Regions from separate parts of the Agromyces indicus genome, predicted to be linked through region 2. Evidence: predicted binding sites of a transcription regulator. Region 2 holds the regulator's gene; the other holds the start of a gene.
The links. Region 2 encodes HspR, which represses chaperone genes until heat shock. Its sites were predicted from a motif close to AAGTTGAGTCNNNNNGACTCAACTT; they were not measured.

Region 1: RH861_RS04900 (ATP-dependent Clp protease ATP-binding subunit) is a predicted target of HspR. The motif match lies at 6,619-6,643, and genes of this name have one in related genera.

Annotation. Positions count from the first base shown of each region.
Region 1 is NZ_JAVKGS010000001.1:1,012,751-1,023,285, forward strand. Features, by position in the region: gene RH861_RS04865 (TetR/AcrR family transcriptional regulator) at 1-284, opposite strand, end outside; gene RH861_RS04870 (alpha/beta fold hydrolase) at 395-1,303, opposite strand; gene RH861_RS04875 (hypothetical protein) at 1,614-1,832, shown strand; gene RH861_RS04880 (hypothetical protein) at 1,905-2,498, opposite strand; gene RH861_RS04885 (ATP-binding cassette domain-containing protein) at 2,547-3,125, shown strand; gene RH861_RS04890 (PadR family transcriptional regulator) at 3,249-3,776, opposite strand; gene RH861_RS04895 (hypothetical protein) at 4,066-5,547, opposite strand; gene RH861_RS04900 (ATP-dependent Clp protease ATP-binding subunit) at 6,659-9,298, shown strand; gene RH861_RS04905 (alpha/beta fold hydrolase) at 9,415-10,437, opposite strand; gene RH861_RS04910 (DUF1801 domain-containing protein) at 10,491-10,535, opposite strand, start outside.
Region 2 is NZ_JAVKGS010000001.1:52,638-63,172, forward strand. Features, by position in the region: gene RH861_RS00250 (MFS transporter) at 1-559, shown strand, start outside; gene RH861_RS00255 (hypothetical protein) at 595-1,365, shown strand; gene RH861_RS00260 (cryptochrome/photolyase family protein) at 1,372-2,862, shown strand; gene RH861_RS00265 (alpha/beta fold hydrolase) at 3,071-3,892, shown strand; gene RH861_RS00270 (sensor domain-containing diguanylate cyclase) at 3,889-5,340, shown strand; gene RH861_RS00275 (DUF7882 family protein) at 5,438-5,749, shown strand; gene RH861_RS00280 (DUF7882 family protein) at 5,778-6,092, shown strand; gene RH861_RS00285 (hypothetical protein) at 6,133-6,405, shown strand; gene RH861_RS00290 (EAL domain-containing protein) at 6,390-7,172, opposite strand; gene RH861_RS00295 (heat shock protein transcriptional repressor HspR) at 7,284-7,706, opposite strand; gene RH861_RS00300 (DnaJ C-terminal domain-containing protein) at 7,706-8,701, opposite strand; gene RH861_RS00305 (nucleotide exchange factor GrpE) at 8,829-9,500, opposite strand; gene dnaK (molecular chaperone DnaK) at 9,503-10,535, opposite strand, start outside.

The DNA.
Region 1 (10,535 bases), 960 kb from region 2:
GCCGGGCCGGTCTGCACGAGCAGCACGGCACAGAGCCCCTCAGCGATCGAGTCGGGTGTCGGCTGCTCGAGCAACTCGGGCGTGAAGTCGGCGCGCTCGAGTTCGGCCATCCAGTCGATGATGCCGGCCAGCAGTGCCCGCCGGGTGCGGAACCAGTTCGAGGTCGACCCTGCGGGCAGCCCGGCCCGTTGATCGACGCGCGCATGGCTGAGTGCCCGCACGCCGTCGGTGCCGAGAACCTCGACCGCCGCCTCGAGGGCTCGCTCCCTGGTTGCTGCAGCCATCGGCGCCTCTCACCTCGCGTACGTCGACGAGTTTCGCACGCGCACGCATGGCGCCGTGGCATCCGCTCGCCGTGGCATTCGCAGACCGGGTCGGGGTCGGCGGGCCGGGCTCAGTCGGCTCGCCGGATCCAGTCGAGCGTGAGGTTCGCGACCGCGTCAGGTGCCTCGGCGGGGAGCAGCTTGCCCCCGTCGTCGATGAACGCGAACTCGACGTCGTCGGCGAACCGCTCGGGGTTCGCGCAGAGGCGGCGGATGAGCTCCTCGTCGAACCTGGTGTCGACCCGCCCGAAGGCGAAGAGCGTCGGGACGGTCAGTCGCATCCGCTTGTACACGCCACGGCTCAGCCGCATCGACTCGGGGATCACCATGCCTCGGTAGAGCGTGCGGACCGCCTGGTCGATGGCGGGGCGCTGCATGGGCGCGAGGTGGGCGTCGATCTCCGACTCCGGCGTCCCTCTTGCGTTGTACTGATCGGCCCACACGCCGCGTAGCGAGCTCCCGGGGCGATGCCACAGCAGCTTCGGCATGTGCCGGAAGGCGGCGACGAGCCTGGGGCTGAACGAGATGAATCCGGGCGGCACCGAGAGCTGAACCGCCCTCCCCACGCGTTCGGGGTGGGCGTAGGCGAGCTGCATCCCGGTGATCGCACCCATGTCGTGACTGACGACGTGCGCACGTTCGACGCCGAGCGTCTCGAAGAGCGCGAGCAGGTCGTGCAGTCGCGTCTCGCGCTCGATGCCGGGGTCGTCGGCTTCGGTCCAGCCGGCACCGCGAAGGTCTGGACAGATCACGCGGTAGCCCTGCTCGGCGATCAGCGGCGCGACCTGATGCCACTGCCACCAATGCAGCGGGAAGCCGTGGAGCATGACGACGGGTTCACCGTCGCCGACGATGGCGACGTGGGTGCGCAGGCCCGGAGTCTCGACGATGAGGTGATCGAACCCGGATGCCGCGGGCAGCGGCGGTGCGAGATCAGCCGGTGAGGCGATCGAGTGACGGTGAGGTTCAGGTGCACGCATGACGACTCCTTCGTCGGTGCGGTTTACTACGTTTATAGTACCGCGGATGGCGCGCGCTCGCCAGACTCGCTGTTCAGAGTTGCGGGCCGCTTTGTTAAACCTGTAGCGCGGCGAGCGGTCACGGTGCGCGGTTCGAGCTGGTCGGGCAACGCGACGCTGCTCGACGTGCTGAACGGTGAGACCGAAGCGGATGCCGGGACCGTGCGTTGTGCCAAGGGCGTCAGGTTCGTCTCGCGCAACCCGGTCTACGCCGAACTGGATCTCTCGACGACGCTTCGGCCACGCGGTCGACGCCTACGCGGCTTCGCTGGTGTGCACGGCGACGAAGAAGAACGTGAACCGGTTCCTGTCGATGCTGCAGTTCTCGGAGGCCGACCTGCAGCGGAAGATCGGCACCCTCTCCGGCGGCCACCACGCCCGCGTCGCGATCGCCCAGTGCCTGCTCTCCGGCGCGGCTTGCCGGCGCCCACGCAACGGGGGCGGCAGCGGATGTCGCGGCCTTGGCCTGCCCATCTCCCTGAGCGATTAGTCCTCTACTTCCGTTCGATTCCTTGACGCTGACGAGCCGGTCCGGACGGAGCCCTGCCGACCCGAACCTGAGCTAGAGGCTGAGCGAGGCGATCCGCTCGAGGTTCGCGCGCAGCCGCTCTTCAATCGAAGGTGTTAGCGCACCATCGCGCGCCCACGTCGTCACGACTTCGTTCAGGCTCTCGGGCGCAGCAAGTCGCCGAGCCCTCAGGTCATCTGGTTGGCTGCCGTCGTACATGTCGCCCGAATAGAGCAGTCTGAACTCGCTTTCGATCCAACGCGCTATAGTCGATGCACCCTCTGATTCGGACGACAGAAGCCGTGCGATGCCGAAGTACCAGACTTCGCCGGGCTCACGAGCAATGCTTGGTTCGGTCTCACTTCGTCCGATTGCGCCCCACCACAGACGGCTTACGATCGCGTCAACGGCAGCAAGGGCGTCGTCAGAACGTCGGGCCCGCGCGCGCCGCGCCTCTTCCTCATCGCGCGCCCGCTGGTCGGCCTCCAAAGCCTTCTGCGTCGCTCGCCTCGATTCTGAAACGCTGAACCAGATCGTCAATCCCGTGACCAGAGCTGTAACAAGCGCCGAACTCATGGCCTCCCAGAATGGGAACTCATCCGTGGGTGTGATGCATAACCAACCGACTGAGACCGCACACCACTGCACGGTGTGAACTATATCCGGGTGGTTCTCAGTGGTCGCCAAGCTCGACAAGTGTTCGAGGGGCTCTCGTTCGACCTGCAGCGCGGCGACCGGGTCGCGGTGCTCGGCTCGAACGGGTCGGGCAAGTCGACGCTGCTGGACGTGCTGACCGGTGAGACCGAAGCGGATGCCGGGACCGTCCGTTGGGCGAAGGGCGTCAGGTTCGTCTCGTACAACCGGGTCTACGGCGAACTGGATCTGGACGACACCGTCGGCCACGCGGTGAACGCCTACCCGGATTCGCTGGCGTTCACGGCGACGAAGAAGAGCGTGAACCGGTTCCTGTCGATGCTGCAGTTCTCGGGGGCCGACCTGCAGCAGAAGATGGGCACCCTCTCCGGCGGCCAGCGCGCCCGCGTCGCGATCGCCCAGTGCCTGCTCTCCGGGGTGGCGATGATCGTGCTCGACGAGCCCACCAACCATCTCGACATCACCTCGACCCAGGTGATGGAGCGGGCGCTCACCCATTTCCCGGGCGCGGTGATCGTGGTCTCGCACGACCGGTTCTTCGTCGACAAGCTCGCCGACCGGCCGCTCGTGTTCGACGGCGGGCCGAGGGTGCGTGAGACGGCGGCGACCGGGGCGCTCTGATGGGCGCGTCAGCCCATGAACCGCGCGGCGAACTGCAGGATCCGCCGGCATCGCGCGCGCGTGTTCCCCACATCGGGCATCCCGCCTGCCGGATGCCGACGTGTTGAGGGCACTCAGTCAGTCCTAGGCGAGGATCGAGTAGAGACAACGACGCGCGTCGTCGAGCACCTCGACCGCCTTCTCGACCTGTTCTGGAGTGCCCGTGTGCCCGACCTGCGCCACCCGCTGAGCGAGTTCGAAGCCGGCCTTTGCGATCGTGCCGGCGGCACCGGTGTCGTGACTGCGGCTGCCGCTCAGAGTCGGCCAGGGTGCAGGGCGGTCAGCGGATGTCGCGGCCTCGGCCCGTCCCATCTCGGTCAACGTGTACGTCTTGCGTCCGCTCGATTCCTCGGCGCTGATGAGTCCCTCGTCGGCGGGCAGCTGCAACGTCGGGTACACCGAGCCCGCGCTCGGCTTCCACGCGCCGCCGCTGCGCTCGGCGATCTCGTTGATGATCTGGTACCCGTGCATCGGCTTCTCGGCGAGTAGCGCGAGCACCGCCGCGCGGACGTCGGGCCTTGCCCATGCGCGGCGCGACCTTCTGCTCGAACATTGCCGCGAAGCTGCGCCATGGCCTCCTAGAGGACCTGGCCGGGGCCGCCCTTGCCCCAGTTGCTCGAGCCGCTGCCGAAGCCGCTGCCAATGTACGAATCGCTCATGATGACCTCCCTGTGACGGGCCCTGGTCTTGAGTAGTCGGCGAGCGCCAGTCATGCGTGCTTCGATCGCGCGACCGACTGCGTGTGCTGGGGGCCCGCGATCTGGGGAGAACGAGGAAGCTCGCTCTTCGCGATCACCCGGCATGAGAAACCCCCCTCCACTGACAGTGGAGGGGGGCCAAGTGGGTAGATGCTACAGGTCTGGGTTGCACATAGCGTTATCCTTTCGCGCCTGATGCGAGGCTACTCAGCACCGCTCGAATCGTCAACAGGGTCGTCGAGTGTCGCGTCATAGGCGCGGACCTCCTTCAGGAGGGGCCACGTGAGCCAGAACTCGGGCGAGAGCTCGCCGTCAGCCAGCATCTTCTTCGCCAGCGCGTGGGCCTCCGGGACCTGGTCCAGCAGCGCCAATCGAGCGAGGGCAAAGTCGCGGCTGCGACTGCTCACATCCAGATCCTCGATGGTTGCTCTGCACTGCTCGAATCGCCCCAACGACTTTAGGGCGAGCCAGCCATTCACTTGGACGACGAACTTCGTCCGATCGGACTTCATGCGCTCGAGGTTGGTGCTCTCGACGATCTTCTCGATGAGTTCCAGCCGCCCTTCATGGAGCAGGTAGAAGCAACGGTTGCCAATCTCAGACTCGATGGACTGGATGACATCGTCCTCGCTGCACTGTTTGAGTCCAGCGGCAACGGCGATACCAAAGCCGATGAGGAACAGCTCGTCCGCGGCACGTGCGAGGTACTCGTAAGAGACTGGCAATCGATCATTGAGATTCACATCGTGCTTGTAGCCCTTGAGCTTCTCGAGGTACTGGGCTGACGCCGTGCCTGCGTTGTGCACTATTGCATGACGCCGCTGTACGACCTCGATTGAGGCGAACGACCTCACCGACGTTGGAAGCTTCAGTTGAAACTTCTTTTCGAAGTAGTCCAGCCAATCCAACAGTGAGCCACGCAGGAGGTCGTCCACCGCCTTATCCACCACGTGGTCACGGAATTCGTCGAGATCATCGAATGCGGAGACCTCGGACCAGGTGAATTTACGTTCACTATCGTCGAGCATGCTCGGCCGGCGTTCGTATAGTGCGCGTGCGGCGTGACCGACCATCATTTCCAGCTCACCTACGAGCGAGACGAGAAGAGAAGAGAGAAGCATTCCCACTCCTGCGGGGGCGCCCATTGCCTTCGAGACGCTGTCGAGGTACGTACCCATCGCACCGTCGGGTAAAGCCTCCGACACCTCGACAAGAGCGTCCCGGAAGGCTTCGCGCCGTTCCTCTTCTGATAGAGATGTGTCACCAAGGTCAGACTCGGTCACGGACCGGAAGAGGGTCACGAGCTGTTCGACCGCCGTCTCATCTACGTCTTCGTGGAGGCGCTGCTCGATGAGCTCTTTTGCACGCTTCTTCGCATCGTCGATCTCGGCTTCGCGTTCGTGGACGTAGCGGCCAAGCCGAAGAATCTCACTCTGCCGACCCGCAAGTAGACTGATGCTCCGCTTCAGGCGGTACCAGAGCACTTCATCCGGTGTCAGTTCCCTCTCGGTCGCCTCAAGATCCACCTCCCCGTTAGGCACATCTTCTGGCTCGCTGTCGGTGGTGTCCGAGCTGCCAGACTGCGACCCAGCGGAGCTCGGTTCGGTTGGGCTCCCGGGATCGTCGGGCTCGGGCTCGGGCTCGGGCTCGGGCTCGGGCTCGGGGTGCGGGTCGCGAGGCGTCATGAACGGCAGCGTACGACGAAAACGGCGACCCACATGCAATGACTCAGGCGGAGTCGTGATTCAGATGCGGCCGATCGAGCGAAGCTCTCCTGAAATGAGGTCGCTGACTTTTCGCGAAGAGGGGGAGAAAGCCAACCGCCTCGATCATCATCGCAGGGGTTCGGTCGCTCACAAGCTTCGCCCGCCTTGGATTGCCTTCTGGTCCATCTGTCTCTGCCCTCGGTGGCCGGCATGTCAGGCGCAGGCATCGCGTCGAGTGCGACAAGATGCTCTCGAACGCCGGAGGAGAGGGGGTCGCTTTGCCTCGGGCGTCGTAAACACCACGAGAAACGCAATTGCGTAGCTTCTCGCACCTCCGGATCTGCGTGGCGGCATTGTGCTCGCCCGGCTCGACTGGGGCCGAGGCCGCATACCGAGGAGGTAGTTAATGCAGGCATGGAGTTCGATCGGGCAGGCCGCGGACCTACTGACGATCGTGGCAGCGCTGCTCGCCATTTCCGGAGCCATGTCCTCCTGGCTGACTCGACCCCGGGTGTCTGTCACGGCGACGGCGCGAGGAGCCGATTCTGCGCAGGTCTACGTGACGCATGTCGGCGGCTCCAGGCCAGCGCGCAATCTCTATTACGGCATCGGAATCCTCGACGATGTTGGTGCGGCACGGTCCGGCGATCTCTCGAGTCCATGGCATCTCGAGCTCGTCCCGGGCGCAAGCTACTACTTCGAGATCTTCGATCCGGAGAATGTGGTCTTCGCTGGCCCGAAGGGCGAGCGAGAGACGCGCATTCCGCTCAAGCGGCCCTCGGGATTAGTCCTCGACGTGAGCTGGCAACGGCCGTTGCTTCCGTGGCTCCGTACTCGTCGCGTCATCGTTTGGTCGGTGTCCGATCGAGGAAGCGGCAGACACCCGCGTGTCCTCCGAGGGAGGAAAGCTGCGAGGGTCTTCGACTCAGCGATGCCTACAAGCTGAGACGCTCAGACGCTATGTGCCATGACTGGAGGCGGCGCCCGAGAGTCGGCGGGCGGACCTAGCGAGTTGCCCGGGCGCGGAATAAGTTCCCTCCCGTCCTGTTGAACTTGAGCGTACCCAACTCAAGTTCCCAGGAGGACCTAGGTGCCAGACGACTTCAACGAGGCCGGCGCGAGCTCGTTCGACGAGTTCCTCGCCCGCTACCTCGCGGGTGAGCAGGCCAGGCAGGCGCGGTCGATCGACCTCAGCCGGTTCCTGACCTCGCGCACCCAGAGCATCCTGCAGCGCGCCGGACGCTTCGCGCTCGAGCGCGGGCAGACCGAGCTCGACGCGCTGCACATCCTGCGCGTCATCGTCGAGGACGAGTCCGTCGCGCAGGCGATCACGCGCGTCGGCGCGAGCCCCGAGCGCATCATCACGGCGACCGAGGCGCGGCTGCCCGCGGCATCCGCAGGTCTCGACAAGCTCGACCAGCAGGAGAGGGCGAACGCGGCGGTGATCACGCCGAGTGCGAGCCGCGCGCTGTTCCACGCGTACCAGGTCGCACGCTCGAGCGGGTCGACGTACATCGACCCCGAGCACGTGTTCTTCGCGCTCGTGTTGGGGCAGGACGCCCCGGCTGGGCAGGTGCTGGCTCGGGCTGGCGTGACTGCTGACGCGCTGGCAGCGGGACTGGGGGAGCACGTGGAGTCTGACGCGGACGAAACTGGGTCTCGATACGGCGCTGGCGCGCCTACTCGACCGACGGAGGGGGAGTCGAGCACCCCCATGCTCGACAAGTTCGCCATGGACCTCACCGAGCGCGCCATGAACGGCGAGCTCGACCCCGTGATCGGGCGCGCCGACGAGATCGAGCAGACCATCGAGATCCTCAGCCGCCGCACGAAGAACAACCCCGTGCTGATCGGCGAGGCCGGCGTCGGCAAGACCGCGATCGTCGAGGGCCTGGCCCGCGCGATCGTCGAGGAGAACGTGCCCGAGGCGCTGCTCGGCAAGCGGGTCGTCGCGCTCGACCTGCCCGGCATGCTCGCCGGCACCCGCTACCGCGGCGACTTCGAGGAGCGCCTCACCAAGACGATGGAGGAGATCGCCGCCCACAAGGGCGAGCTGATCGTGTTCATCGACGAGGTGCACACGGTCGTCGGCGCCGGCGGTGCCGGTGAGGGCGGCATGGACGCGGGCAACATCCTGAAGCCCCGCCTCGCCCGCGGCGAGCTGCACCTCGTGGGTGCGACCACGCTCAAGGAGTACCGCACCGTCGAGAAGGACCCCGCGCTCGAGCGCCGGTTCCAGCCAGTTCGCGTGGGGGAGCCCTCGATCGAGGACTCCGTGCTGATCCTGCAGGGTCTGCGCCCCGCGTACGAGGAGCACCACGGCGTCACCTACACCGACGACGCCCTCCGCGCCGCCGTAGAGCTCTCCGCGCGGTACCTCACCGACCGCGTGCTGCCCGACAAGGCCATCGACCTCATCGACCAGGCCGGCGCGCGCCTGCGCCTCAAGCTGGGCGTGAAGGTGGATGTCTCGGGGCTCATCGCCCGCCTCGCCGACCTGGAGGCCGACAAGAACGCGGCCGTCCGCGCCGAGCACTACGAGGAGGCGTCGCGCATCCGCGACGAGATCGAGAAGGTGCAGGGGCGGCTGGACGAGGCGACGGAGAAGGCCGCCGCGCAGGGCCGTGCCGTGGCATCCGGTTCGTCGGATGTCGCGACCGCGACCAGCACCGTCATCGACGAGCCGCAGATCGCCGCCGTGATCTCGCGGGCCACCGGCATCCCGGTCAATCGGGTTACCGAGGGCGAGCGTGAGCGCCTCGCGAACCTCGAGGGCGAGCTGCACGCCCGGGTCATCGGGCAGGATGACGCGGTCACCGCCGTCTCCCGCTCGGTGCGCCGCAACCGCACCGGCATGGGCGACGCGAAGCGGCCGGTGGGCTCGTTCCTGTTCCTCGGACCGACCGGCGTCGGCAAGACCGAGCTGGCGCGGGCGCTGGCGTCGTCGCTGTTCGACGACGAGGGTGCGATCATCCGCTTCGACATGAGCGAGTTCGGCGAGCGGCACACCGTGTCGCGGCTCGTCGGCGCCCCTCCCGGCTATGTCGGTTACGACGAGGCCGGACAGCTCACCGAGCGCGTGCGGCGCAACCCGTACTCGATCGTGCTGTTCGACGAGATCGAGAAGGCGCACCCCGACGTATTCAACCTGCTGCTGCAGGTGCTCGACGACGGACGCCTCACCGACGGCCAGGGTCGCACGGTCGACTTCCGCAACACGGTGGTCATCATGACCTCGAACCTCGGGTCGGAGTTCCTCGCGTCGCGGTCGGGTGCGCTCGGGTTCGTGGCGTCGGCGGATAGCTCGGGGTTCTCGTCTTCGGATGACGTGCGTGCTCGCGTGATGGGCAAGGTGCGCGAGGCCATGCGGCCGGAGTTCCTGAACCGCATCGACGAGATCGTGCTGTTCCAGAAGCTCACCGATGCCGAGATCGCGCAGATCGTGCGCCTCATGCTGGGTGCGACGTCGGCGCGGCTGGCCGCGCGCGAGATCGCGTTCGAGGTGACGGATGCCGCGGTGGCGCTCCTGGCGGAGCGCGGCTACGAGCCCGAGTACGGTGCCCGTCCGCTGCGTCGCCTGATCCAGCGCGAGATCGACGACCGCATCGCCGACCTCTTCGTCACCGGCGCCCTCGGCGACGGCGAGGCGGTACGGGTGGATACCGCCGACGGCGAGTTCGTCGTGGCATCCGTGCCCAACGCGACGGTGGCGCTGCCCGACGCCGCCTGACCCACCCGACTCACCGGCGCAATCGCGCAGAAACGGTGCCTCCGCCTCCCGCGGAAGGCACCGTTTCTGCACGAGAGCGGCGCACCGGCGCCCACGGCTGCGGGCGGGCGGGCGCGCTAGCGTGCCGCCGCGTCGAGATGCGCGAGGATCGCGCCCTCGACGTCGGCCCACGGCGGATACGGGAAGACGTGGCCGACGCCGCCGAGCCAGAGGTGCGCGGCATCCGGAATCGACGCGGCGAGCCGCCGCGCGTGCTCGAACGGGATGAAGTCGTCGTCGGTGCCGTGCACCACCAGCGTCGGCACCGTGATCGTGCCGAGGGCCGCCGCCCGAGACCGGGTCGCGGCGACCGCCGCCTGATGCTGGCGGAACGCCCGGACATTCAGTCCGTTGCGGTGGCGGAGGTCGTACAGGACCAGCGCGGCGTTCTCCTCGACGTCGACGCCGTCCGGACCGAACGCGTTGATCATCTTCGCGATGCGCTCCTTGACGAGCGCGCGGTCGCCGCCGCGGAGCCGGTACTTCAGCAGCGGCAGGTTCCGGATGGCGAGGAGCGCCAGCCGCCCCACCCGCGGTTCGGGCAGCGTCGGATCCGTCGGATCGGGTGAAGTCGACATCAACGTGAGCGACGCGACCCGGTCGGGCGCGACGATCGCCACCTCCTGGGCCACCATCCCGCCGAACGACAGCCCGACCAGGTGCGCACGCTCGGTGCCGGTTGCGTCGAGGACGGCCACCGCGTCACGCGCCAGGTCGACGAGCGTGTACGGGTGCTCGGGACTCCACCCGGGCAACCAGTCCGACGCGCCGGTGCCGCGCTGGTCGAACCGGATGACGCGATAGCCCGCGCCGGTCAGCGCGCGGAGGAACGCGGGCGGCCAGAGGAGCCCATCGGCCCCGAGCGAGATGAGGAGCAGCACCGTGCCGCGTTCCGGCCCCGCGGGCGGTATCGACTCGAACCAGAGACGGATGCCACTGGCATCCGTTTCACCGGTGGTGCCCGTCATCACGCCCGCGAGATCGCTGGCCGCGACGCGGTCGATCACGGCGTCGGTGTCGACCGGAAGCCGCGGGCCGCCGAACCGGATCCACGCGGCGAGGGCGGCGAGGCCGGCGACGAGGCTGCCGCCGACGATCATCAGCGCCGTCCGGGAGTTACGGACGCGCCGGCCGCGCCGGGGGCGCCGGATGCTCATGACGTCGTCGACGGCGTGTCGGCGAGCGTGCGCTCCAGCAG
Region 2 (10,535 bases):
GGGCGTCGTGCTCGGCGCGACGATCATGATCCTCACGCAGGCCACCATGGTCGCGATCATGACCATGACGCCCGTCCACATGCGCGGACACGACCACGCCCTCTCGGCCGTCGGTCTCGTGATCGGCATCCACATCGGCGCCATGTACCTGCCGTCGCTCGTGACCGGCGTCCTCGTCGACCGCATCGGCCGCATCCCCATGGCCGTCGCCGCGGCGGTCACGATGCTGCTCGCCGGCGGTGTCGCCGCCCTCGCGCCGAGCGACTCCCTCGGGCTCCTGATCGTCGCGCTGACGCTGCTCGGCCTCGGCTGGAACTTCGGCCTCATCTCGGGCACCGCGCTCGTCGTCGACGCCACCTCGCCCTCCCACCGCGCGAAGACGCAGGGGTCGATCGACGTGCTGATCGCGCTCTCCGGCGCCGGCGCGAGCGCCCTCTCCGGCCTGGTGCTCGCGGCCACCGACTACGCCACGCTGTCGGTCGTGGGCGGGCTCCTGTCGCTGCTGCTCGTGCCCGTCGTCATCTGGGCCCGACGGGCCGCGCTGCGACGTCGGCGCTGACGGCGCCCAGCCGGGTTTGCTACCCTCAGCCCGCAATGCGACATTCGGCGCAGCACCTGGGGGAGCGCCGCGCGGCGGTTCGAACGCCCGCGCGGCGCCCGTCACGTGCGCCCGAGGGTCGGCGTCGCGCCACCCGTCCCGAGCGCGGGGTGCGTCGCCTCGCCAGGCGACGCAGCGTCGCGGCGCTCGTCGCCGCGGTCGCCGTGGGCGGCCTGCTCGCCACGGTCGCGCTCGCCCCGCTCCCGCGCCCGTCGGTGGCGCTCGCCGACGCGGCCGCCGGTTCCGTCTCCCCGTTCCGGGGCGAGGTGCAGGATGTCGCCATTCCCGGCGACCTCAGCGTGGCCGGGGTGTCACGCGAGCGCTACATCACGGCGACCGGACCGGAGACGCTCGTGGCATCCGGCACCAACTACGACTGGGCGAAGCTCGTGCTCGTGTTCGGCGACTGGCCGGTGACCGACGAGAACGTGCGGTTCATGGTCGAGTGGATGCGCGAGGAGAACGGCCCCGACAACTGGTGGAACCGCAACAACCCGTTGAACAACGGGTACGGGTCGGGAGGCGGCAGCGGCCTGGGCAGCTACACGACCCTCGTCGACGCCGCACGGTACGCGGCATCCAACCTGCAGAAACGCACGTTCTACGCCGACATCGTCGCCGCCCTCGAGGCCGGCACGTCAGCGGACGCCGCGGCGCGGGCGGTCTGGGCATCGCCCTGGGCCGAGAGCCACTACGGATACGGCACGTGGTGGTCGACCTCGCCGGTGCCCGTCGTGCCGGCCCCGCCGTCGGCCTGGGGTCGCTGAGCCCCCGTGCCCGTGCGCTGGATCTTCGCGGAGCAGCTCGGGTCGCAGTTCGACGACGGCGGGCGGATGCTGCTCGTCGAGGCCCGCGCGGCGTTCGGCCGCCGGCCGATGCACCGGCAGAAGGCGCATCTCTACCTCTCCGCGATCCGGCACCGGGCGGCGCAGCTCGGCGACCGCGTCGAGTTCCGGCAGGTCGAGCGATTCGGCGACGCCGTCGACGGGCGTGACGACCTCGAGGCCGTCGCCCCGGTGTCGTGGGCGGCGAGGGCGGCGCTCCGGCGCCGTGGCATCCGGATGCTGCCGAGCCGGGGCTTCGTCACCTCGGAGGCGGACTTCGCCGACTGGATGGCGGGTCGTGGGGGCCGCCGCCCGCGCATGGAGGACTTCTACCGGTGGACGCGCGAGCGCACCGGCATCCTGATGCGCGGACCCGAGCCCGAGGGCGGCCGCTTCAACCTCGACCGTGAGAACCGGCAGCCGCCGCCGAAGAGCGCGGTCACGCTGGGCCTGCCGGAGCCGTGGTGGCCCGAGGAGGACGAGATCGACCGCGAGGTGCGCCGCGACCTCGATCGCTGGCAGGCCGACGGACGCGTGCAGCTCATCGGCGACGACGGACCCCGCCGGTTCGCCGTCACCGAGGCGGAGGCCGAGCTGGCGATCGCCGACTTCATCGCGACGCGCCTCGGCGACTTCGGCCCGTACGAGGACGCGGTGCTCACCCACGACTGGGTCATGGCGCATTCACTGCTGAGCGTGCCGCTCAACCTCGGCCTGATCGACCCGCTCGCGCTCGCCGAGCGCGTCGCCGCCGAGCACGCGGCCGGCCGGGCACCGTTGCAGAGCGTCGAGGGCTTCGTGCGGCAGGTGATCGGATGGCGCGACTGGATGTGGCACCTCTACTGGCACCTCGGGCCCGGCTACCGGCGCTCCCACAACCGCCTCCAGGCGACCCGACCGGTGCCGCGCCCCTTCGCGACCCTCGACACCTCCGGCGTGGACGCCGCCTGCATCCGGCACACGCTCGACGACGTGCGCGCGCACGGCTGGGCGCACCACATCCAGCGGCTCATGGTGCTCGGCAACTGGGCGCTGCAGCGCGCCGTCGACCCGGCCGAACTCACCGACTGGTTCGCCGGAGCGTTCGTCGACGGCACGCCCTGGGTCATGCCCGCGAACGTGGTCGGGATGTCGCAGCACGCCGACGGCGGCCTCGTCGCGACGAAGCCCTACGCGGCCGGTGGCGCGTACGTCTCGAAGATGACCGACTACTGCGGCGGATGCCGATTCGACCCCAAGGTGCGCCTCGGCCCCGACGCGTGCCCGGTGACCGCGGGCTACTGGGCGTTCCTCGACCGGGCCGAACCGCACCTGCGCGGCAACCACCGGATGGCGCAGCCCCTCGCCGGACTCCGACGCCTGTCGGACCGAGACGCGGTCGTCGCGCAGGAGCGGGCTCGAGACCTCGACAGCGAGGGCTTCGGGCCGGTTCCAAGCTGAGGCGGGCGGCCCCCGGGGCGAGCGCGGCGCCGGAGTCGTCATGCCGTGGCGCTCGCGATATACCGGCTCAGGCAGATGCGCGTCAAGCCCCCTTGACCGGACCGTTCAGACTATGTCGGTCGACTCGTCCCGGGATAGAGTCCCGGCAGGATGCCGCGAGGCACCGTCGCGTCCGCGGAACCCGAACCCCGCGACAATCAGGAGCACCATGAGCACGATCGCCAGCGCCGCCCGGTTGCATGTGCTCCGACGGAACAACGTGACCGTCACGGGCGACCCGGCAGGACGGCCGATCGTGTTCGCGCACGGCTTCGGTTGCAGCCAAGAGGTTTGGCACGCCGTCGCACCGCGGTTCGAGGTCGACCATCGGGTCGTGCTCTTCGACGCCGTGGGGTCCGGCGGGTCCGACCTCGCCGCGTACGATCCGGCGCGCCACGACTCCCTCCACGGCTACGCCGACGACCTCCTGGAGATCCTCGACGCACTCGACCTGCACGATGCGGTGTTCGTCGGGCACTCCGTCGCCGCGATGGTGGGGGTCCTGGCCTCGAACGTCGACCCGTCGAGGTTCGGCGCGCTCGTGCTCGTGGGACCGTCCCCCCGGTATCTCGACGACGACGGCTACACCGGGGGCTTCAGCCGCGCGGACATCGATGGACTGCTCGACGCCCTCGACGCGAACCACCTCGGATGGTCCGAGACGATGGCTCCCCTCATCATGGGCAATCCGGCTCGGCCCGAGCTGGGCTCCGAGCTCACCGAGAGCTTCTGCAGCGTCGACCCGCGGATCGCGAGCCAGTTCGCTCGGGTCACCTTCCTCTCCGACAACCGTCGCGACCTCGAGCACGTGCGCACGCCGACCCTCGTGCTGCAGTGCTCCGAGGACCTCATCGCCCCGCCGGCCGTGGGCCGGTACGTGCACGAGCAGATCTCCGGGAGCCGGTTCGTCCAGCTCGCGGCCACCGGCCACTGCCCGAACCTCTCGGCACCCGAGGAGCTCGTCGCGGAGATCACGGCGTTCGTGCGATGACGATCTCCTCCAGCCCGCCGCCCATCAGGAGCGGCGAAGACGAACTGCACGAGTCGTACGCCGAACTGTTCCACGATGCGCCGTGCGGGTACCTGACGACCACGGCCGACGGTGTCATCACGCGCGTGAACCGAACCCTCGCGACGTGGACCGGGCTGGCCGAGGACGAGCTGATCGGAACCGCCTTCGTCGACCTCCTCACCACGGCGGGGCAGCTCTTCTACGAATCCCGTTTCGCCACCGTCCTCCGGCTCTCCGGTGAGGTCCGGGAGGTCGCGCTCTCGATGCGCTGCGCCGACCTCCGCGACCTGCCCGTGCTCATCAACGCGGTGATCGTTCCCGCGCACGGCGAGCGATCCGAAGAGATCCGCATCGCCGTCTTCGACGCCACCGAGCGCCAGGACTACGAGCGCCAGCTGCTCGTGGCCCGCCGCCAGGCCGAGGCCTCCGAAGCACGCGTGCGCGTGCTCCAGGACGCGTCGAGCGCCTTCGGCCTGGCGATGAGCGTCCAGGAGCTCGGTGAGGCCCTCATCACCGCCGCGCGCACCGGGTTGCTCGCCGCGAGCGCGGCGGTCCTCCTCCCCGGCGAGCGCGACGGTCGGGATCTCATCGTCGACGGCGTCCAGATGGACCCCCTCATCTCCGCGGGCCTCATGGACCTGGCCATGCAGGCGATCGAGGGAGACGAGGTCGTCACGGTCGCGAGCCTCGACCAGGCGGCGACCATCCGGCCCGATCTCGACGTCGCGCTGCAGGAGCAGCGGCTCGCCGCCCTGAGCATCGCGCCGCTCCGGGGCGACTCCGGCGCCCACGGCGTCATCGTCTGCTTCTTCGGGCGGGACCAGGTCTTCGACGACGACACGCGCGACATCCACGCTGCGCTCGCCCGTCAGGCCTCCCAGGTACTGCGGCGCGTGCGACTGCAGGAGGAGCTGGCCCATCGTGCGCTCCACGACCAGCTCACCGGTCTGGCCAACCGCAAGCTGCTCGAGATTCGACTGGAGGAGGCCCTTGCCGGCGCACGGCGCGACGCGCGTCCGCTCTCGATCGTGTTCATCGACCTGGACGGCTTCAAGGCGGTCAACGATGCCCTCGGCCACCGCGTGGGCGACGAGGTGCTCGTCGAGGTCACCGAGCGGCTCCGCGGCGCCGCCCGCGCATCGGACCCCGTGGCGAGGTACGGCGGGGATGAGTTCGTGGTCGTCTGCGAGAACGCGGATGCCGAGGCCGCCGGGATCATCGCGGAGCGGTTCCGGCACGAGGTGGGCCGTCCGTTGACGAGCGTGCCCCCGAGCTACGGCGTCGCAGCGAGTGTCGGCGTGGCGACCTGGGCTCCCGACGACACGGCCGACGTGCCGGAACCCGAACGGCTGATCCGGTTGGCCGACGAGGCGATGTACGCCTCGAAGCGCGGCGGCCGCGATCGGGTCACATCGGTGACGGTGTAGTCGGGCGCACCGCTCAGGCGCACCGCGCGGCCGGCCCGCCGGCTTCGGTGACGACCTGCGTACCGCCCTGGAATGTACCGCTCGCGAAGGAGGCGACATGGGAAAACTGGAATACAACTCGAAGCTCTCGGCGACGTTCGACGACCGGACGCTCGCCCACCTGCAGGTGGCGATCTGGTCGAAGCTGCGCCGCGGTGAGCACTTCGCATTCACCTGGGTCGACGAGGAGGCGACACCGCCGAGGACCTCCGTCTGGTGCAGCCCCACCATTCCGATGACGTTCCAGTTCGACCGGGCGGAGCCCGCCGAACTGAACCCTCGGTGGGTGGAGGTGCTCACCAAGGCGGCCAACTCGGCAGGTGGACTGCGACTGATCCCCGAGCCCGTCGAGGCGACCCCCGCTCGATGAGCGTGACCCGAACAGGAGGAGGAACGGAATGGGCACCCTGATCTACGGTCAGCGGATCTCGGAGTTCGAGATCGAGGACCGCACCCTCGCGCACCTGCAATTCGTCATCGCGGCGAAGCTGCAACGAGGCGAGCAGTTCATGTTCACCTGGAGCCACGGGATGGAGCGCGGCAGCGGCCGCAGCGTGATCTGGATCAGCCCCGCAGCTCAGGTGCACTTCCGCTTCAGCGGCAATCGCGCGCCCAAGCTCAACCGAGCCTGGCTCGAGATGCTGATGGACAGTGCGAACAGCCGGGCCGGACTCCAATGGGTGCCCGAGCCGGCCGACGCCGCCGCACCCTGACACCGCACCCCGACGACGGAACGAGAGAACGGAGCATCCCTTGAAGATCCACCGGCTGACGGTCGACGGCAAGGACTACTTCCTGCCCGACCCCATCGACGAGCTTCGCGCGCAGATCCTCGCCGCCATCCAGGCCGGCGGCGGATACGTCACCATCCCCCCGCTCCGAGGCGGCCCGGGAATCGACATCCTCTTCTCGCCGGGGATGCCGGTGAGCTGGACCCAGCTCGACATCGGCGAGTCCGGCGAGGCATCCGGCACGACGTCCGGACAGGACCCCGACGAGTTCGCGGACCCCTACAGCTCGCTCTGAGCCGGACCGCCCGCTTCCGCCCGGAGGCGGGCGGTCATCCGTTCGGGCGTCGACGGTCGGCCGAACAGGAACCCCTGGGCCCGGTCGAATCCCAGCTCGCGCACTGCTTCCCACTGCAGCTCGGTCTCGACGCCCTCGGCGACCGTGCGCAGCCCTCGATCGCGGGCGAAGCGCACCAGGCGCGCGACCTCCGTGCGCTCCTCCGTGACGTGCTGGATCAGCGAGCGGTCCACCTTGAGCTCGGTGATCGGCAGCGCGCCCGCGCGGAACTCGGCCTCCTCGACGGATCGCACGTCGTCGAGCGAGACTCCGACCCCGTGGGCGCGCACCCGGCGGAGGTTGCCTTCCGCGGCGGCGGGCGACGGTCGGGATTCGGTCAGCTCCAGCATGAGCACCTCCGGGCGCACGCCATCCGTCCGGAGCCGGTCGAGCACCCGCTCGGCGAAGTCGGCCCGCTCGAGCTGTACGGCGGCGACGTTGACGGCGACCTCGATCCGCCGTCCCGCGGCGGCCAGGTCGGCAGCGAAGCGGCAGGCGCACCGCAGCATGGCATCGCCGATGGCATCCATCGACCGGGTCTCCTCGGCGATCGGGATGAAGTGCTGCGGACCGAGCACACCTCGCTGGGGATGGCGCCACCGGCTGAGCGCCTCGACCGCCACGGTGCGCCCGTCCCGGGCGTCGACCTGCGACTGGAACTCGGCGACGATCTCACCGCGCACCGCGGCACGCCGCAGGTCGCGCACCACGCGCTGGTTCCCGTGCACGACACCCTCCCCCGGGCTCTCCGAGAGCCCCGGCCATTGTGCGTGCAACATCCGATTTCGGACAAAGGCGAGACACGAGGCGCTCCGAGCCCTATAATCCGCTCGCCGACCTCAGCTCCGGTCGAGCGGCCGCCACACGACGACGGCGTTCTCACGCCGCACGCGCGTGCCCGCCTTGAGCGAGACGACCTCGCCGTGCGCCCCGGCGGCGAAGACCCGGCGTCCGGGCCGATTGAGCATCTCGTCGGCGAGCGCGCGCTCCAGCTCGCGGACGCGCTGGCGGAGGTCGGTGACCTCGTTCTCGAGGCCCAGGATGCGACGGATGCCCTCGAGGCTCACGCCCTCGCTCGAGAGCTGCTGGATCTCGCGGAGCTGCGCGACATCCCGCATCGAGTAGCGACGCGACTTGCCCGCCGTGCGCTTCGGGGACACGAGCCCCATGCGGTCGTACTGGCGGAGCGTCTGCGGATGCATGCCGGCGAGCTCGGCCGCGACCGAGATCACGAACAGCGGGCTCTCGCCGTCGACCTGCATCAGTGGCCCCGTGCCTTGGCGAGGAGGTCCTCGCGGGGATTCTCGTCGGGCAGGAGCGCGGCGAACTCGCGCAGCTTCTCCTCGGCCTCCTTCGACAGGTGCGACGGCACGGCGACCTGCACGACGGCGAGGAGGTCGCCCGTGCCCTTCTTCGTCTCGACGCCGCGACCCTTCACGCGCAGCACGCGGCCGCTCGGAGTGCCCGGCGCGACGCGCAGCTTGACCGGGTCGCCGCCGAGCGTCGGCACCTGGATGGTGGCGCCGAGCGCGGCCTCGACGAAGGTGACGGGCACGTTGACGCGGAGGTTGAGCCCGTCGCGCTCGAACACGGGGTGCTTGCGCACCTTGACGGTGAGCACGATGTCGCCGGCCTCGCCGCCGTCGGGCGACGGGTGGCCCTTGCCGCGCAGCCGGATCTTCTGGCCGTCGGCGACGCCCGCGGGCACGTTGACGGTGATCTCGCGCCCCTCGGCGGTCTGCAGCGTGATGCGGTCGCCCTTGGTGGCGGTGACGAAGTCGAGCGTCGTCGACGCGGTCACGTCGCGGCCGCGGGTGGGGCCGCCGAAGCCGCCGTAGCCGCCGGTGGGCTGGCCGAACCGGCCGCCGCCGAAGAGGCCGCTCAGCAGGTCGTCGTACTGGCCGGCGCCCTGCTGGGTGGTGTAACGCGTGCCGCGGCCGCCCGGGCCGCCGAACATGCCGCCGAAGACGTCCTCGAAGCCGCCGGCGCCGCCGGCGCCGGGCGCGGTGAACCGGGCGCCCTGCCCCATCGCGCGGACCGCGTCGTACTCCTTGCGTTCCTCGGGATCGGAGAGCACGGAGTGCGCCTCGCTGATCTCCTTGAACTTCGACTCGGCTGCGGCATCCCCCGGGTTCTGGTCGGGGTGGTACTTGCGCGCGAGCTTGCGGTAGGCCTTCTTGATGTCGGCGTCGCTGGCGTCCTTGGAGACGCCGAGGATCGCGTAGAAGTCCTTGTCGAACCAATCCTGGCTGGCCATCGGCGCCTCCTTCCTCGAAATCTAGTGCGGATCGGTGATCGAGTAGCGCCGCCTGCGGCGCGTATCGAGATCGGGTGACCCGGTCTCGATACGGCCGCGAGCGGCGTACTCGACCAGCGGTGCCTCGCTATGCAGGCGTCTTCACGACGACCTTCGCCGCGCGCAGCAGCGTGCTGCCGAGCAGGTACCCGGTCTCGACGACATCCGCGACCGTGTCCACCTCGACCTCGTCGGAGTGCTGCTGGAAGATCGCCTCGTGCCGCTGCGGGTCGAACGCCTCGCCCACCTCGCCGAACGGCGTGAGGCCGAGCTTCTCGACCGACGCGCGCAGCTTCGCCGCGATCGTCGCGAACGGGGTGTCGCCCTCGAGGTCGCCGTGCTTCTCGGCGCGGTCGAGGTCGTCGAGCACGGGCAGCAGCACGGCCACGGCCGCGCCGATCGCCCGCTCCCGCTCGACCTCGCGGTTCGCCTCGGTCCGCTTGCGGTAGTTCGCGTACTCGGCGGTGACCCGCTTCAGGTCGGCGAGGTGCTCGGCCGACGGGTCGTCGACCTCGGCCTGCGCGGCGTTCAGGATGTCGTCGACGGTGAGGGCCTCCTCGTCGAGCACGTCCGAGACGTCGGGTGCGGCACCCTCGGCCGTGCCGGCGGCATCCGTCGACCCCGCCTCGGGGGCGGGCTGCTCGCCCGCCCCCTCGGCACCGGCGTCGGCATCGGGCTTGCGAACCTGACCCGTCTCGGGGTCGATCCGCCGCTTGTCGCGGATGATCGGCTCGTCGTGGTTCTGGTTCTCGTCAGCCATGGCTACTTCTTCTCGTCCTCGTCGTCGATGACCTCGGCGTCGACCACGTCCTCGTCGGACTGGTCGGAGCCCTCGGTGCCGGACGGGTTCGCGTCCTCACCGGGGTTGGCGCCGGCGGTCGCGTCGGCCTGCTGGCCCTGCGCGTAGATCGCCTCGCCGAGCTTGCCCTGCGACTGGTTCAGCTTGTCGAACGCCGACTTCACCGCGTCGTCGTCGTCACCGGCGAGCGCGGTCTTCAGCGCGTCGACATCGCCCTGGACCTCGTTCTTCACGTCGGCCGGGAGCTTGTCCTCGTTGTCCTTGATCAGCTTCTCGATCGAGTAGACGAGCTGCTCGGCCTGGTTGCGCGTCTCGGCCGACTCGCGGCGCTTCTTGTCCTCCGCCGCGTGCTCCTCGGCGTCGCGCACCATCCGGTCGATGTCCTCCTTCGGCAGCGACGAGCCGCCGGTGATGGTCATCGACTGCTCCTTGCCGGTGCCCTTGTCGCGCGCCGACACGTGCACGATGCCGTTCGCGTCGATGTCGAAGGTGACCTCGACCTGCGGGATGCCGCGGGGAGCCGGGGCGATGCCGGTCAGCTCGAACGTGCCGAGCGGCTTGTTGTCGCGCGTGAACTCGCGCTCGCCCTGGAACACCTGGATCGCGACCGACGGCTGGTTGTCGTCGGCGGTCGTGAAGGTCTCGCTCCGCTTGGTCGGGATGGCCGTGTTGCGCTCGATGAGCTTGGTCATGATGCCGCCCTTGGTCTCGATGCCGAGGCTCAGGGGGGTGACGTCGATGAGCAGCACGTCCTTGCGCTCGCCCTTGAGGACGCCGGCCTGCAGGGCGGCGCCGACGGCGACGACCTCGTCCGGGTTCACGCCCTTGTTGGGCTCCTTGCCGGTCTCCTGCTTCACGAGCTCGGAGACGGCGGGCATGCGGGTCGAACCGCCGACGAGCACGACGTGCGCGATGTCGGCCACCTTGATGCCGGCCTCGCGGATGACATCCTCGAACGGCTTCTTCGTGCGGTCGAGCAGGTCGCTCGTCATGTTC